One region of the Streptomyces sp. NPDC023157 genome, then DNA from elsewhere that is predicted to be linked to it. Evidence: riboswitches for the same ligand, from Rfam matches in the RefSeq annotation. Region 1 holds a riboswitch; the other holds the start of a gene.
What was found. A riboswitch is a leader RNA that binds a small molecule or an ion and turns the genes downstream of it on or off. The one in region 1 is predicted to bind cobalamin.

Region 2: another riboswitch for cobalamin. It lies ahead of metE (5-methyltetrahydropteroyltriglutamate--homocysteine S-methyltransferase); the one in region 1 lies ahead of ACZ3ZE_RS23855 (ribonucleoside-diphosphate reductase subunit alpha).

What each region holds. Positions count from the first base shown of each region.
Region 1 covers NZ_JBVHIL010000006.1:456,977-464,488, forward strand. Annotated here, with positions in the region: gene ACZ3ZE_RS23835 (GntR family transcriptional regulator) at 1-68, shown strand, start outside; gene ACZ3ZE_RS23840 (DUF3311 domain-containing protein) at 172-426, shown strand; gene mctP (monocarboxylate uptake permease MctP) at 423-2,048, shown strand; gene ACZ3ZE_RS23850 (GNAT family N-acetyltransferase) at 2,135-2,650, shown strand; cobalamin riboswitch at 2,709-2,834, shown strand; gene ACZ3ZE_RS23855 (ribonucleoside-diphosphate reductase subunit alpha) at 2,963-5,326, shown strand; gene ACZ3ZE_RS23860 (ribonucleotide-diphosphate reductase subunit beta) at 5,326-6,339, shown strand; gene def (peptide deformylase) at 6,416-7,048, opposite strand; gene ACZ3ZE_RS23870 (tetratricopeptide repeat protein) at 7,116-7,512, opposite strand, start outside.
Region 2 covers NZ_JBVHIL010000002.1:196,925-204,436, forward strand. Annotated here, with positions in the region: gene ACZ3ZE_RS06705 (TetR/AcrR family transcriptional regulator) at 1-35, opposite strand, end outside; gene ACZ3ZE_RS06710 (DUF1772 domain-containing protein) at 127-573, shown strand; gene ACZ3ZE_RS06715 (LamG-like jellyroll fold domain-containing protein) at 748-2,877, shown strand; gene ACZ3ZE_RS06720 (alpha/beta hydrolase) at 2,972-4,618, opposite strand; cobalamin riboswitch at 4,856-5,078, shown strand; gene metE (5-methyltetrahydropteroyltriglutamate--homocysteine S-methyltransferase) at 5,243-7,512, shown strand, end outside.

The DNA of each region.
Region 1 (7,512 bases):
GGGTGCGTTCGGTCTACCGCGGCGACCGCTACAAGTTCGTCGCCCGCCTGCAGCGCCCCAACGGCTGACCGGGCGCGCCTGATCCGTTATACGGACAGGGGTTCCTAACAGCGAGACCGTCCCCTAGATTTCCCCGTCTTACGAGGTGATCAGTGAGGGGACGGTTTCGCCATGTCAGAAGCGGCACAAGGGAAACAACCGGTCATCACACCGTCGAGGGTGGTGATCGCGCTCTGCCTGTTCGCACCGTTCGTGGCGATGCTCTGGGTGGGCTCGTACGCGAAGGTGGACCCCGCCTTCATCGGCATCCCGTTCTTCTACTGGTACCAGATGCTCTGGGTGGTCGTCTCCACCGGGCTGACGATGCTCGCGTACCAGCTCTGGAAGCGCGACCAGCGCGCCCGCAAGGGGGGTGACGCGCGATGAAGGACGGTGTGAACGGCGTCGCGCTCGGCGTCTTCGTCTTCTTCTTCCTGGCCGTCACGGTCATGGGCTTCCTGGCCGCCAAGTGGCGCAAGGCCGAGAACGACAACAGCCTCGACGAATGGGGCCTGGGCGGCCGTTCGTTCGGCACCTGGGTCACCTGGTTCCTGCTCGGCGGCGACCTGTACACCGCGTACACCTTCGTCGCCGTCCCGGCGGCCATCTACGCGGCGGGCGCGGCCGGCTTCTTCGCCGTGCCGTACACGATCCTGGTCTACCCGCTGATCTTCACCTTCCTGCCCCGCCTGTGGTCGGTGTCCCACAAGCACGGGTACGTCACCACCTCCGACTTCGTCCGCGGCCGCTTCGGCTCCAAGGGCCTGTCGCTGGCCGTCGCCGTCACCGGCATCCTCGCCACCATGCCGTACATCGCCCTCCAGCTCGTCGGCATCCAGGCCGTCCTGGACGTGATGGGCGTCGGCGGCGGCGAGAACACCCACTGGTTCGTCAAGGACCTGCCGCTGCTCATCGCCTTCGGTGTCCTCGCGGCGTACACGTACTCCTCCGGCCTGCGCGCCCCGGCGCTCATCGCCTTCGTCAAGGACGCCCTGATCTACATCGTCATCGCGGTGGCGATCATCTACATCCCGATCAAGCTGGGCGGCTTCGACGAGATCTTCGGCAAGGCGGCGGAGGCGTACCAGACGGTCAACCCGGTCACCGGCAAGCCCAAGGGCGCGCTCGTGCCCGGCGAGGCCGGCCAGTGGACGTACGCGACGCTGGCCCTCGGCTCGGCGCTGGCGCTCTTCATGTACCCGCACTCGATCACCGCGACGCTCTCCTCCAGGAGCCGCGAGGTGATCCGCCGCAACACCACGATCCTGCCGCTGTACTCGCTGATGCTGGGCCTGCTCGCGCTGCTCGGCTTCATGGCGATCGCCGCCGGCGTCAAGGTCACCAACGGGCAGCTCGCCATCCCGCAGCTCTTCGAGGACATGTTCCCCGCCTGGTTCGCGGGCGTCGCCTTCGCCGCCATCGGCATCGGCGCCCTGGTGCCGGCCGCGATCATGTCGATCGCAGCGGCCAACCTGTTCACGAGGAACATCTACAAGGACTTCCTCAAGCCGGACGCGACGCCCGAGCAGGAGACCAAGGTCTCCAAGCTGGTCTCGCTGCTGGTGAAGGTCGGCGCGCTGGTCTTCGTCCTCACCATGGACAAGACCGTCGCCATCAACTTCCAGCTGCTCGGCGGCATCTGGATCCTGCAGACCTTCCCCGCCCTCGTCGGCGGCCTGTTCACCCGCTGGTTCCACCGCTGGGCGCTGCTCGCCGGCTGGGCCGTCGGCATGGTCTACGGCACCGCCGCCGCGTACGGCGTGGCCAGCCCCACCCAGAAGCACTTCGGCGGCTCCTCGGCCGAGATCCCCGGCATCGGGGAGATCGGCTACATCGGCCTCACCGCCTTCGTGCTCAACCTGGTCGTCACCGTGGTCCTCACCGTCGTCCTGAAGGCGCTCAAGGCGCCCGACGGCGTCGACGAGACCTCGCCCGGGGACTACACGGCGGACGCCGGTGACGCGGGCGTCGCCACCGAACTGCCGAAGGTCGGCACCGCCGGGCACTGAGCCCCGCGGCCGTCCGCTCCGGCCCCTCCGCCCGCCTCCGGTTATCCGGAGGCGGGCGGAGCCGTGCCGGGGGCAGACTGCCGGGCATGGACTTCACGATCAGGGCGGTACGGCCCGAGGAGTACGCGGCCCTCGGCGAGATCACCGCGCGGGCCTATCTCGACGACGGGTTCCTCGCCTTCGGCGAGGACGACGCGTACCTGCACCTGCTGCGGGACGTGGCCCGGCGGGACGCCGAGGCCGAGGTGCTCGTGGCGGTCGACACCACGGACGCGGCCGGCACGGTCCTCGGCGGGGTGACCTTCACCGCCGGCGGCGAGGAGTGGGCGGACATCGCCCGGGAGGGCGAGGCCGAGTTCCGCATGCTGGCCGTCGCGCACGCGGCGCGCGGCCGGGGCGTCGGGGAGGCCCTGGTGCGGGCCTGCGTGGACCGGGCGCGGGCCGTCGAGGGGTGCGCGCGGATCGTGCTGTCCACCCAGCGGACGATGGCCACCGCCCACCGGATCTATGAGCGACTGGGCTTCGTCCGCTCCCCCGAGCGGGACTGGAAGCCCGTCCAGGGGCTCGACCTCACGCTCTTCACCTACGTTCTGGAGCTCTGAACTCCGCCCCGACCGACACAACATGTGGGGGGTGCCGTGAGCGGCGCCCCCCACATGTATGCTCGTCCTCGCTGTCGCCGCAGGGGAATCCGGTGGAAATCCGGAACTGTCCCGCAACGGTGTGTTTTGCGCGCTTTTCGCGCCCAGGGTGAGTCCGAAGACCTGCCGGCAGCGCGCCCGGTCCGTCCGTTCCGGGTGTCACAGACGTCCGGGCCTCGCGGAGTGGGCCGGTGGACGCGGCGCCGCCGTGCGTACGGCCGCCCGTTCCCGCCTCCCGTCCTGGCTCCGCGCCGAGCGAGGGAGAGCCCCCACGTGACCATCGCGCCCGCCGATCCGGCCGCAGCGATCGAGACCGACGGCCCCGGCACCGTGCTGCTGCGGGTCCTGACCGATCTCACCGCCGACCTCCCGGACACCGACCCCGGCAAGGTCGCCGCCGCCGCCCTGCGCGGCCGCAGCGCCGGCTCGGACGAGGCGGAGCTGCGCGAGCTGGCCACCGAGGCCGCCGCCGGACTCATCGCCGAGGACCCGGCGTACTCCCGGCTCGCCGCCCGGCTCCTCACGATCACCATCGCCGACGAGGCGGCCGGCCAGGGCGCGGTGTCCTTCTCGGCCTCCGTCGCCGTCGGCCACCGCGAGGGCCTGATCGCCGACCGCACGGCCGCGTTCGTCGCCGCGCACGCCGCGCGCCTCGACGCGCTGATCGACCCGGCCGGCGACGACCGCTTCGGCTACTTCGGCCTGCGCACCCTGTACTCCCGCTACCTGCTGCGGCACCCGATCACCCGCCAGGTCGTCGAGACCCCGCAGCACTTCATGCTGCGCGTGGCGAGCGGCCTCGCCGAGGACGAGTCGGCGCGTGCCGTGGACGAGGTGGCGGCGCTGTACGGGCTGATGAGCCGGCTCGACTACCTGCCCTCCTCCCCCACCCTGTTCAACTCCGGCACCCGCCACCCGCAGATGTCCTCCTGCTACCTGCTGGACTCCCCGCAGGACGAGCTGGACTCCATCTACGACCGCTACCACCAGGTCGCGCGCCTGTCGAAGCACGCGGGCGGCATCGGCCTGTCGTACTCGCGCATCCGCGCCCGCGGTTCGCTGATCCGCGGCACCAACGGGCACTCCAACGGCATCGTGCCGTTCCTGAAGACGCTGGACGCCTCCGTCGCCGCGGTGAACCAGGGCGGCCGCCGCAAGGGCGCCGCCGCGGTCTACCTGGAGACCTGGCACGCGGACATCGAGGAGTTCCTGGAGCTCCGCGACAACACCGGCGAGGACGCCCGCCGTACGCACAACCTGAACCTCGCGCACTGGATCCCGGACGAGTTCATGCGCCGGGTCAACGCCGACGCCGCGTGGTCGCTGTTCTCCCCCGCCGACGTGCCCGAGCTGGTCGACCTGTACGGCGACGAGTTCGACGCCGCGTACCGCAAGGCGGAGGCCGCGGGCCTGGCCAAGAAGACCATGCCGGCCCGTGACCTGTACGGCCGCATGATGCGCACCCTCGCGCAGACCGGCAACGGCTGGATGACCTTCAAGGACGCGTCCAACCGGACCGCCAACCAGACCGCCGAGCCCGGCTCCGTCGTCCACTCCTCGAACCTCTGCACCGAGATCATCGAGGTCACCGACGACGGCGAGACGGCCGTCTGCAACCTCGGCTCGGTGAACCTGGGCGCCTTCGTCCAGGAAGGAGCCGACGGCGGGCAGATCGACTGGGCGCGCCTGGACGAGACCGTGCGCACCGCCGTCACCTTCCTCGACCGGGTCGTCGACATCAACTTCTACCCGACCGAGCAGGCCGGCCGTTCCAACGCCCGCTGGCGCCCGGTGGGCCTGGGCGCGATGGGCCTCCAGGACGTCTTCTTCAAGCTGAAGCTGCCCTTCGACTCGGCCGAGGCCCGCGCGCTGTCCACCCGGATCGCCGAGCGGATCATGCTGGCCGCGTACGAGGCCTCCGCCGACCTCGCCGAGCGCAACGGCCCGCTGCCCGCCTGGGACAAGACCCGTACGGCCCGTGGCGTGCTGCACCCGGACCACTTCGACGTCGAGCTGAACTGGCCGGAGCGCTGGGCCGCGCTGCGCGAGCGGATCGCCGCCGTCGGCATGCGCAACAGCCTCCTCCTCGCCATCGCGCCGACCGCGACGATCGCCTCGATCGCCGGCGTCTACGAGTGCATCGAGCCGCAGGTCTCCAACCTGTTCAAGCGCGAGACGCTGTCCGGCGAGTTCCTCCAGGTCAACTCGTACCTCGTGGACGAGCTGAAGCGGCTCGGCGTGTGGGACGCGCAGACCCGTGAGGCGCTGCGCGACGCCAACGGCTCGGTGGCCGGCTTCACCTGGGTGCCGGCCGAGGTGCGCGAGCTGTACCGCACGGCCTGGGAGATCCCGCAGCGCGGCCTGATCGACATGGCCGCCGCCCGCACCCCGTTCCTGGACCAGGCGCAGTCGCTGAACCTGTTCCTGGAGACGCCGACCATCGGCAAGCTGTCGTCGATGTACGCGTACGCCTGGAAGCAGGGCCTGAAGACCACGTACTACCTGCGTTCGCGCCCGGCGACCCGGATCGCCCGCGCCGCGCAGGCCGCCGCCCCCATCCCCGTCCAGCAGGTCGCCGACCCCGACGCCGTCGCCTGCTCCCTTGAGAACCCCGAGTCCTGCGAGGCCTGCCAGTAATGAGCTCCACCGACAAGAACCTCCTCGACCCGGGCTTCGAACTGACCCTGCGCCCCATGCGCTACCCGGACTTCTACGAGCGCTACCGCGACGCGATCAAGAACACCTGGACCGTGGAGGAGGTCGACCTCCACTCGGACGTCGCCGACCTCGCCAAGCTCACCCCCGGTGAGCAGCACATGATCGGCCGTCTGGTCGCGTTCTTCGCGACCGGCGACTCGATCGTGTCCAACAACCTGGTCCTGACGCTCTACAAGCACATCAACTCGCCCGAGGCGCGGCTGTACCTCTCGCGCCAGCTGTTCGAGGAGGCCGTGCACGTCCAGTTCTATCTGACGCTGCTCGACACCTACCTCCCCGACCCGGACGACCGCGCGGCCGCCTTCGACGCGGTCGAGGAGATCCCCTCGATCCGCGAGAAGGCGCAGTTCTGCTTCAAGTGGATGGACTCGGTCGAGAAGATCGACCGGCTGGAGACCCAGGCCGACCGCCGCCGTTTCCTGCTCAACCTGATCTGCTTCGCCGCCTGCATCGAGGGCCTGTTCTTCTACGGCGCCTTCGCGTACGTGTACTGGTTCCGGTCCCGCGGTCTGCTGCACGGCCTGGCGACCGGCACCAACTGGGTGTTCCGCGACGAGACGATGCACATGAACTTCGCCTTCGAGGTCGTGGACACCGTCCGCAAGGAGGAGCCCGAGCTCTTCGACGACGAGCTCCAGGCGCAGGTCACCGCGATGCTGCGGGAGGCCGTCGAGGCTGAGCTCCAGTTCGGCCGCGACCTGTGCGGTGACGGCCTGCCGGGCATGAACACCGAGTCGATGCGCGAGTACCTGCAGTGCGTCGCCGACCAGCGCCTCACCCGCCTGGGCTTCGCGCCGGTGTTCGGCTCGGAGAACCCGTTCGCGTTCATGGAGCTCCAGGGCGTCCAGGAGCTGACCAACTTCTTCGAGCGCCGCCCGTCCGCCTACCAGGTGGCGGTCGAGGGCTCGGTGGACCTGGACGAGGACTTCTAGGAGCCCGTCCGGTACGGCGAAGGGCCCCGCTCCACGGGGGGAGCGGGGCCCTTCGGCATGTCCGGGGACGCGCGGGTCAGTCGTTCGCGACGACCGGGTAGCGCGGGGTGCCCTCTTCCATCTGGCGCAGGGCGTCCTTGCGGTCCCGCTTCGACAGCTTGTCGATGTACAGGAAGCCGTACAGGTGGTCCGTCTCGTGCTGGAGGCAGCGGGCGAAGTAGCCGGTGCCCCGCACCTTGATCGGGTTGCCCTGGGAGTCCTGGCCGTGCACCACGGCGTAGTCCGGGCGGGCCAGCTCGGCGTACGCGGTGGGCACCGAGAGGCAGCCCTCGTTGGACTCGTCGAGGACGCGCTGGTCGGCCGGCAGCTCCTGGAGGACCGGGTTGACCACGTGCCCGACGTGCCGGACGCCGTCGTCGTCCATGCAGTCGTAGACGAAGACCTTCTGGTCCACACCGATCTGGTTGGCGGCCAGGCCGACGCCCTCGGCGGTCTTCTGGCTGGCGAACATGTCGTCGATCAGCTGGGCCAGCTCGGCGCCGAACTCGGTGACGTCCTTGCACTCCCGGTGGAGCACGGGGTTGCCGACGACCGTGATGGGACGCGAGGTGCCCCGCTCACGGTGCGCGAGCTCACGCTCCTCGCACTCCTCCGTGTCCACGACGAAACCGTCGTTCTCGACCTGCTGGTCCGTCTCCTGCTGCGCCATGTCCGGCCGCGCCCTTCTGAAAACCCGATTCCGTCGGAGGACAGCCTACGGGCCCCGGGCCGTCGCCTCAGCAGACCTCTTCGAGATCACGCCACTCGCGGCTGTCCGGACTGTCCGCGACCCAGCCGTCGAGCAGTCCGCGGACCAGGCCCGCGGGGGCGGCGATGCCGCACTCGCGCTCCGGCACCCACAGCTCGCCGGGCGAGCGGTGCCCGAGCGGGCCCGGGTGACCCGGCTCGCTGTGGTCGTGCGGATCCAGGTGCTCGCCCTCGCCCTCGGCGCTGGGCATGGTCGACTCCGAGCAGGCCCGGCAGAGCAGCCGTACGGAGGAGGACCAGTCCTCGGCGGCGAAGCCGGCGTCGGCGGCGAGCTGCTCCAGGGCGTCCCGGTCGGCCTCGGTGGCGGCCTCCAGGAGGACCACCCAGGTCGGCACCGGCGACGGCGCCCACAGCTCGATCTCGTCG
Region 2 (7,512 bases), on a different contig from region 1:
GCCCGTTCGCGCTGCTTGCGTTCTTGTACCGACATGCCGCGATCCTAGCACCGCTAGACAATCGAGCGGCAGCAGTACTAGCGTTGCCTCATCACCTAGCACTGCTAGATCCTCGGAGGGGTCATCATGCTCAACGCACTCGAGGTCTTCACCACCGTGATCGTCGGCCTGATGGTGGGAGTCGAGTTCTCCGTCGCCTTCGTCCTCAACCCGATCTTCAACGCGCTCCCCGAGGACAGCGGCCTGCTCGGCCGCGCCCACGGGGGCCGGATGCTCGGCGCGCTGATGCCGTTCTGGTACATCACGTCGCTCGTCCTCAGCGCCGTCTGGGCCGTCGCCGGATGGGACCGCCCCGGCGCCGGCCTCGTCGTCATCGCCGCCGCGCTGCTGATCGTGAGCGTGCTCATCTCGGTCCTGATCCTCGTCCCGATCAACAACCGCGGTAAGACCTGGACCCCCGAGAACCGGCCCGCCGACTGGAAGGAGCAGTCGAACCGCTGGGACCGCTTCCACTACGTCCGCGTCGCCGTCATCATCGGCGCCTTCACCCTCCTGGTCACCTCCCTCACCTGAGCCCACGGACGGCGATCCTCGGACGCCGACCCGCGGACGGACCCCGCGGACGGACCCACGCGTCGCCCTGCCCGTCGACCTGCGCCGATGAGCTGACAGAGTCATGACCACCGCCCCGGAGTCGGGGCGGGGGGAGGAGCGGACCCCCACAGGTCCGCCGGTAAGAGACGACTCATGAGAAGAATCGCGGCCCACGGGCTGCACATCATGGCGACGGTCCTCGCGGCCGTCGTCCTGCTCACGGGACAGGCGGCGCCCGCCGCCGCCGTCACGACGGTCCCGGGGGACGCGGGCGGCACGGCCACCACCCGGGAGTCGGTCCGGGCGATGACCTGGAACATCTGCGGCGAGGCGGGCGGCCGGATCGCCACGGACGACGGCTACTGCCCGTACCGCAACGTGCCCGGCAAGAAGATCGAGGGCATCGCCCAGCTGGTCGAGGAGCGGGACCTCAACGTGGTCATGCTCCAGGAGGTGTGCTCGGTCAGCCACCTCGTCCCGCTGGAGGCGAAGCTGGAGGCCGACGACCCGGGCTCCGACTGGACGTTCGCGCTCGCCGGCGGGACGCGCCCGGGCGACACGTACGAACCGGACGTGCCGGGAGTCGAGTTCATCGACGCGCAGGGCTCGAAGTGCCGCGGCTCGCTGTCCGGCACGCTGGGGGTGGCCATCGGCGTCAAGGGCCGGATGACGTGGAAGACCGAGACGGACTTCACCACTCCGCTCGGTCTGGCGATGGGGCGCGGCAGCGTGCTGTGCGTGGAGGTGGCCGGCTGGGAGAACCACGTGTGCACGACGCACGTGTCCAACTTCGGGGCCGACGTCCCGCTCAAGCTGACGCAGGCGCAGGCCGACCAGTACTACGCCGACCAGATCGCGACGGTCGCGGACGTGGTCGGGAAGTTCCCGTCCGTCGTCCTCGGCGGCGACTTCAACACCCGGCTCCAGGACCGGCTCCAGCCGCTCTACCGCCTGATGTCGGAGTGCGACCAGCGGGCGTACGGCACCGGCGACGCCTCCGACGAGCCGACCAAGTTCACCCTCGACGGCGTGACGAAGGACGCGAACGGCGGGATCCTGTCGTACGCCGGGTACACGACCTCGAAGATCGACTACCTCTTCGCCACCGGCGGCTTCACCGGCTGCGACTCCCGGACCGACTTCGCGGACCAGACGGACTACCGGATCTCCGTCCAGCCGGCCTGCACGAGGACGACGCCGTCGAGCGTCCCCGACCCGTGCAAGCCGGGCGCGACCGGCTACTCCGACCACACGCCGCTGTACGGCCACACGCAGGGCGGCGGCAAGCCGTCCTGGCGGCTCGACGGCAGCGCCGCCGGATTCGACGGCACGCTGACCGGCGGCGCCTCCTGGGCGCCGGGCGAGCACGGCGGAGCGCTGGCGCTCGACGGTTCCACCGGTACGGCCGGCGCGGCCGGGCCCGTCGTGGACACCACCCGCAGCTTCACCGTCTCCGCCTGGGCGAAGGTGAACCCGGGCGCGGGCACGTCGGTCGTGCTGTCCCAGGACGGGACGACGATCAGCGGCATGATGCTCTTCTACAACCCGGGCGACAGCAGCTGGCGCTTCGCCCTGCCGAAGGCCGACAGCGCGACGTGGAGCGTCGACCAGGCCATCGCCCCCGGCGCCACGGCCGGCACCTGGACCCATCTCACGGGCGTGTACGACGCCACCTCCGGCGCGGTCTCCCTCTACGTCGACGGCGTGAAGAAGGCCACGGCCGTCCACGCCGACGCCGACCGCTGGGCGGCCACGGGCCCGTTCGTCGTCGGTCGCGACAAGGTGAAGGGCGCCTCCAACGCCTACTTCAACGGCTCCGTGCAGCGCGTGGCCGCCTTCGGCTATCCGCTGCGCGACGACCAGATCGCCTCGTACGCCGGCAGGCTGACGGCGCCGACCGGCCGGAACACGGCGCTGCGCGAGGTCGCGGGCGAGCCGCTGTCCCAGGGCTGCCACCAGAACCTCGACCCCTTCGGCGCCGACTACGGCACGGCGACCACCCTCACGCCGACGCTGACGGCGACGGTCACCCACCCCGACCCGTCGAAGGAGGTGTGGGCCGAGTTCTCGATCTGGGACAACACGGACCAGAGCCTGCCGCAGCCGATCACCATGGGCGCGGCCGGCTCGGCCAGCACCAAGGTCCGCGGCCAGGGCACCGTCTCCGTCCCGGTCCCCCAGCTCGTCCCCGGCCACGCGTACGGCTGGCGCGTCCGCACCACCGACGGCACGACCACCTCGCCCATCTCCACGAACTGCCACTTCAGGGCCCCCGCGGCCTGAGCCCCGCCGACGGGCCGTGCACCCCTGACCACCAAGAGGAAGGGCGGGGCCCCGCGGCGCGGGGTCCCGCCCTCAGGGGCCGGTCAGGGCGCCGTCAGAAGCGGTCCTGCCCGATCGGGAGGCGCTGAGGGAGGGTCGGCAGCGGGAGCGGGGCGGAGCGGTGGGCCTGGTCGGCCGGGGTCCGGCAGGTGACGTCGGTGGCGGGCAGGCGGCCCGTGACCAGGTAGGCGGTGGCGGTCGCGTCGGCGCAGGATCCCAGTCCGTAGACGCCGTGGCCCTGGCCGCCGAGGACGGTGACCATCCGGGCCCCCTTCATCACCCGGCGCAGCCCCTGCCCGCTGGCCAGCGGCGTCTGGGAGTCCCACTCGTTCTGCAGGACGAGGGCGGGGACGGAGTTGTTCACCTTGGTGGCGGGCTCGGCCCCGCCCCGCCAGAACGCGCACGGTTTGATGTTGGACGCGAAGTCCCCGTACAGCGGGTACCTGCGCTTGTCGCGGATCGCGTCGCGCCGGTACTGCTCCGGGTCGCGCGGCCAGGCGCGGGTGTCGGCGCACACCACGGACCAGAAGGCCGCGTCCATGTTGTCCGCCGGGACGGCGGGAGCCGCGGCCGGGGAGCCGGCGGCGCTCGCGAAGGCCGGCGGTACGGGGGCGGGCGGCGTGCCGCGCCGGGCCGGTGCCGGAGTCCGGCCCTCGGCGGCGTCCTTGAGCCGTACGACCGCCTCGGCGGCGTACGCCACGTCGAAGAACACGGCCCGCGACCCGAGGCGGATGTCATCGCCCGTCAGGGCGACGCCGTCGAGTTCGATCGGCTCGCGGTCCGCCCGGGCGACCAGCGCCCAGAAGGTCGCACCGACCTCGGCCGGGGTGGCACCGAGCCCGTACGTCGCGTTCCGCTCGGCGGCCCAGGCGGTCCAGCGCGCGAACGCCGGTTCCGCCCCCTCGGCCCATATCTGGATCATGCCGCGCCAGATCCGCTCCGGGTCGACCGCGCTGTCGAGCACGAACCGGTCGGCGCGCTTCGGGAACATCTGCGTGTAGACGGCTCCCAGATAGGTGCCGTAGGAGTAACCGAGGTACGAGATCTTCTTCTCGCCGAGCACGGCACGGATGACGTCCATGTCGCGTGCGGTGTCGCGGGTGGTGAGGTGCGACAGGACGACGCCGTTCCGCGCCCGGCACTTCTCCGCGACGGTCCGGGCCCACTGGACGTCCTTCGTGAACGTCGCCGCCCGGTACGGGCGTTGCCACTCCCTCTCGGCGTCGTTCAGCCCGCAGCTCACCGGGCTGCTCCGGCCGACACCCCGGGGGTCGAAGCCGATCAGGTCGTACCGCTTCTTCACGTCGTCCGACAGCATCGGCGCCATCCAGACCGGCATGTCGAGGCCCGGTCCGCCGGGCCCGCCGGGGTTCAGCAGCAGCACACCGCGCCGGTCACGGGCGCTGGTCGCCTTCGTCCGGGACACGGCCAGGTCGAGCGTGCGGCCGTTCGGACGGGCGTAGTCGAGGGGCACCTTGATCGTGGCGCACTCGTACTCCGCCGGTCCTTCGGCGTCGCAGCGGCTCCAGCGCGGTTTCTGGTGCCCGTAGCGCGCGAGCGGATCGGGTGAAGGGATAGCGGGGGTGGCGGCGGCGGTCCGGGGTGCCGGTGCGGCCGCCGAGGCCACGGCGGGGGTGAGTACGGGAAGGAGCGTCGCGATGGCGCCGAGGGCCACGGTGGACGCCGTTCGTCTGCTTCGCACGGTGATGGAGATCCTCGCGGGAGGTGGACGTTCTGGCCCAAGAACCCTTGCTCAGAAGGGACGTGCCCGAATCCCCCCGAAGGACGGCATCCTCTCCCTCTGAAGGAGGACCCGACCCTGACCGATGGCACAGAACCAGCCACTCCCACAAGGCCCTTGATCCCGTGGGGCCTGTCGTGACGTGAACTCCGGCGTTCCCGTGCCGACTTCACCCGCCGGCCGGCGTGGCCCGTGGTCTAGAGTGAGAGCGCAGCTGGTTCGCCCCGTCCGCCAGGCGGGATGCGTCGTAAGAGGGAACCCGGTGGGAATCCGGGACTGCCCCGCAGCGGTGAGCGGGAACGACCGCCGTCACACAGCACTGGGTCCGACGTACCGGATCTGGGAAGCGACGGCCAGTAGGAGTCTCGTACGACGAGACGTGCCCGCGAGTCCGAAGACCTGCCCGTTGCCCGCACGCGGACGATTCCGTGTGTGGCCATCCGGTGACCTCGAGGGCGGGTCGGCGACCATACAGGCGGACGAGCGTGTCGTGCTGCGCGCGTGCGCATCCGCCTGTCCCCGGTCTCTCTTCGCCCCTCGTCAGGTCCCCGGACCTCAGGGATTCATCTCGCGAAGGAGATCTCCGTGACCACGAAGTCCGCAGCAGCGGCAGCACGGGCCACCGTGTACGGCTACCCCCGTCAGGGGCCGAACCGCGAACTCAAGAAGGCGATCGAGGGTTACTGGAAGGGCCGCGTCACCACGGACGCCCTCCGGAACACCGCCGCCGCACTGCGCCGGAAGAACTGGTCGCAGCTCGCCGACGCCGGCATCACCGAAGTGCCGACCGGCGACTTCTCGTACTACGACCACGTCCTCGACACCACCGTCATGGTGGGCGCGATCCCGGGCCGCCATCGCGACGCCGTCGCCGCCGACGCGCTGGACGGCTACTTCGCCATGGCCCGAGGCACCCAGGACACCGCCCCGCTGGAGATGACGAAGTGGTTCGACACCAACTACCACTACCTCGTCCCCGAACTGGGTCCTGACACCGTCTTCTCGACGGACTCGGCCAAACAGGTCGCGGAGCTGCGCGAGGCCCTCGCGCTGGGCCTGACCGCCCGACCCGTCCTGGTGGGACCGGTCACCTACCTCCTGCTGGCGAAGCCCGCCCCCGGCGTGGCGGCGGAGTTCGAGCCGCTGACCCTGCTGGACCGCCTGCTGCCCGTCTACGCCGAGGTCCTCGCCGACCTCCGGGCCGCCGGCGCGGAGTGGGTGCAGATCGACGAACCGGCCCTGGTACAGGACCGCAGGCCCGCCGAACTCGCCGCCGCCGCACGGGCCTACCGCGATCTCGGCGCCGCACGAGACCGGCCGAAGCTGCTCGTCGCCTCCTACTTCGACCGGCTGGGCGACGCCCTCCCGGTGCTCGCCAAGGCTCCGGTCGAAGGACTCGCCCTCGACTTCACCGGGCCCGCCGCCGCGAACCTCGACGGACTCGCGGCCGTCGGCGGCCTGCCCGGCAAGCGGCTCGTCGCCGGCGTGGTCGACGGGCGCAACGTGTGGGTCAACGACCTGAAGAGCTCCCTCGCCACCCTCGGCACCCTCCTCGGTCTCGCGGGCCACGTGGACGTGTCGGCCTCGTGCTCGCTGCTCCACGTCCCGCTCGACGCCGCGGCCGAGACGGACGTCGACCCGCAGGTCCTGGGCTGGCTCGCCTTCGCCCGGCAGAAGGCGGACGAGGTCGTCGCCCTGGCCAGGGGCCTGTCCCTGGGCACCGACGCCATCAGCGGCGAGCTGGCCGCCAACCGGAGTGCGCGCTCCGCCCGCGCCGCCTCCCCCCTCACCCGCGATCCCGCCGTGCGGGCCCGGGTCCGGGCCGTCACCGAGGCGGACCTGCGCCGCTCGCAGTCCTACGCACAGCGTGCCGCGGCCCAGCGGGCCCACCTCGGGCTTCCGCTGCTCCCGACGACCACCATCGGGTCCTTCCCGCAGACGGCCGAACTGCGGGCCGCACGCGCGGACCTGCGAAGCGGCCGGATCGACACCGTCGCCTATGAGGAGCGCATCAAGACGGAGATCCAGGAGGTCGTCTCCTTCCAGGAGAAGACCGGACTCGACGTCCTGGTGCACGGCGAGCCCGAACGCAACGACATGGTGCAGTACTTCGCCGAGCAGCTCGCCGGCTACCTCGCCACCCGGCACGGCTGGGTCCAGTCGTACGGCACCCGCTACGTCCGCCCGCCGATCCTCGCCGGCGACATCTCCCGCCCCGCGCCGATGACCGTGCGCTGGACCGCGTACGCGCAGTCCCTCACCGCCAAGCCGGTCAAGGGCATGCTCACCGGCCCGGTCACCATGCTCGCCTGGTCCTTCGTCCGCGACGACCAGCCGCTCGCCGACACCGCCCGGCAGGTGGCTCTCGCGCTGCGCGACGAGGTGCACGACCTGGAGGCCGCCGGGACCTCCGTCATCCAGGTCGACGAGCCCGCGCTGCGCGAGACCCTGCCGCTGCGGGCCGCCGACCACCCCGAGTACCTGGCCTGGGCCACCGAAGCCTTCCGGCTCAGCACCGGCGGCGTGCGGCCGGACACCCAGATCCACACCCACATGTGCTACGCCGAGTTCGGCGACGTCGTCCAGGCCATCGACGACCTCGACGCCGATGTCATCAGCCTGGAGGCGGCCCGGTCCCACATGCAGGTCGCCCGCGAACTCGCCGCCCACGGCTACCCGCGCGAGGCCGGACCCGGCGTCTGGGACATCCACTCCCCGCGCGTCCCGTCCGCCCAGGAGGCCGCCGCCCTGCTCCGCACGGGACTCGACGCGATCCCCGCCGAGCGGCTCTGGGTCAACCCCGACTGCGGCCTGAAGACGCGCGGCTGGCCCGAGACCCGCGCCTCCCTGGAGAA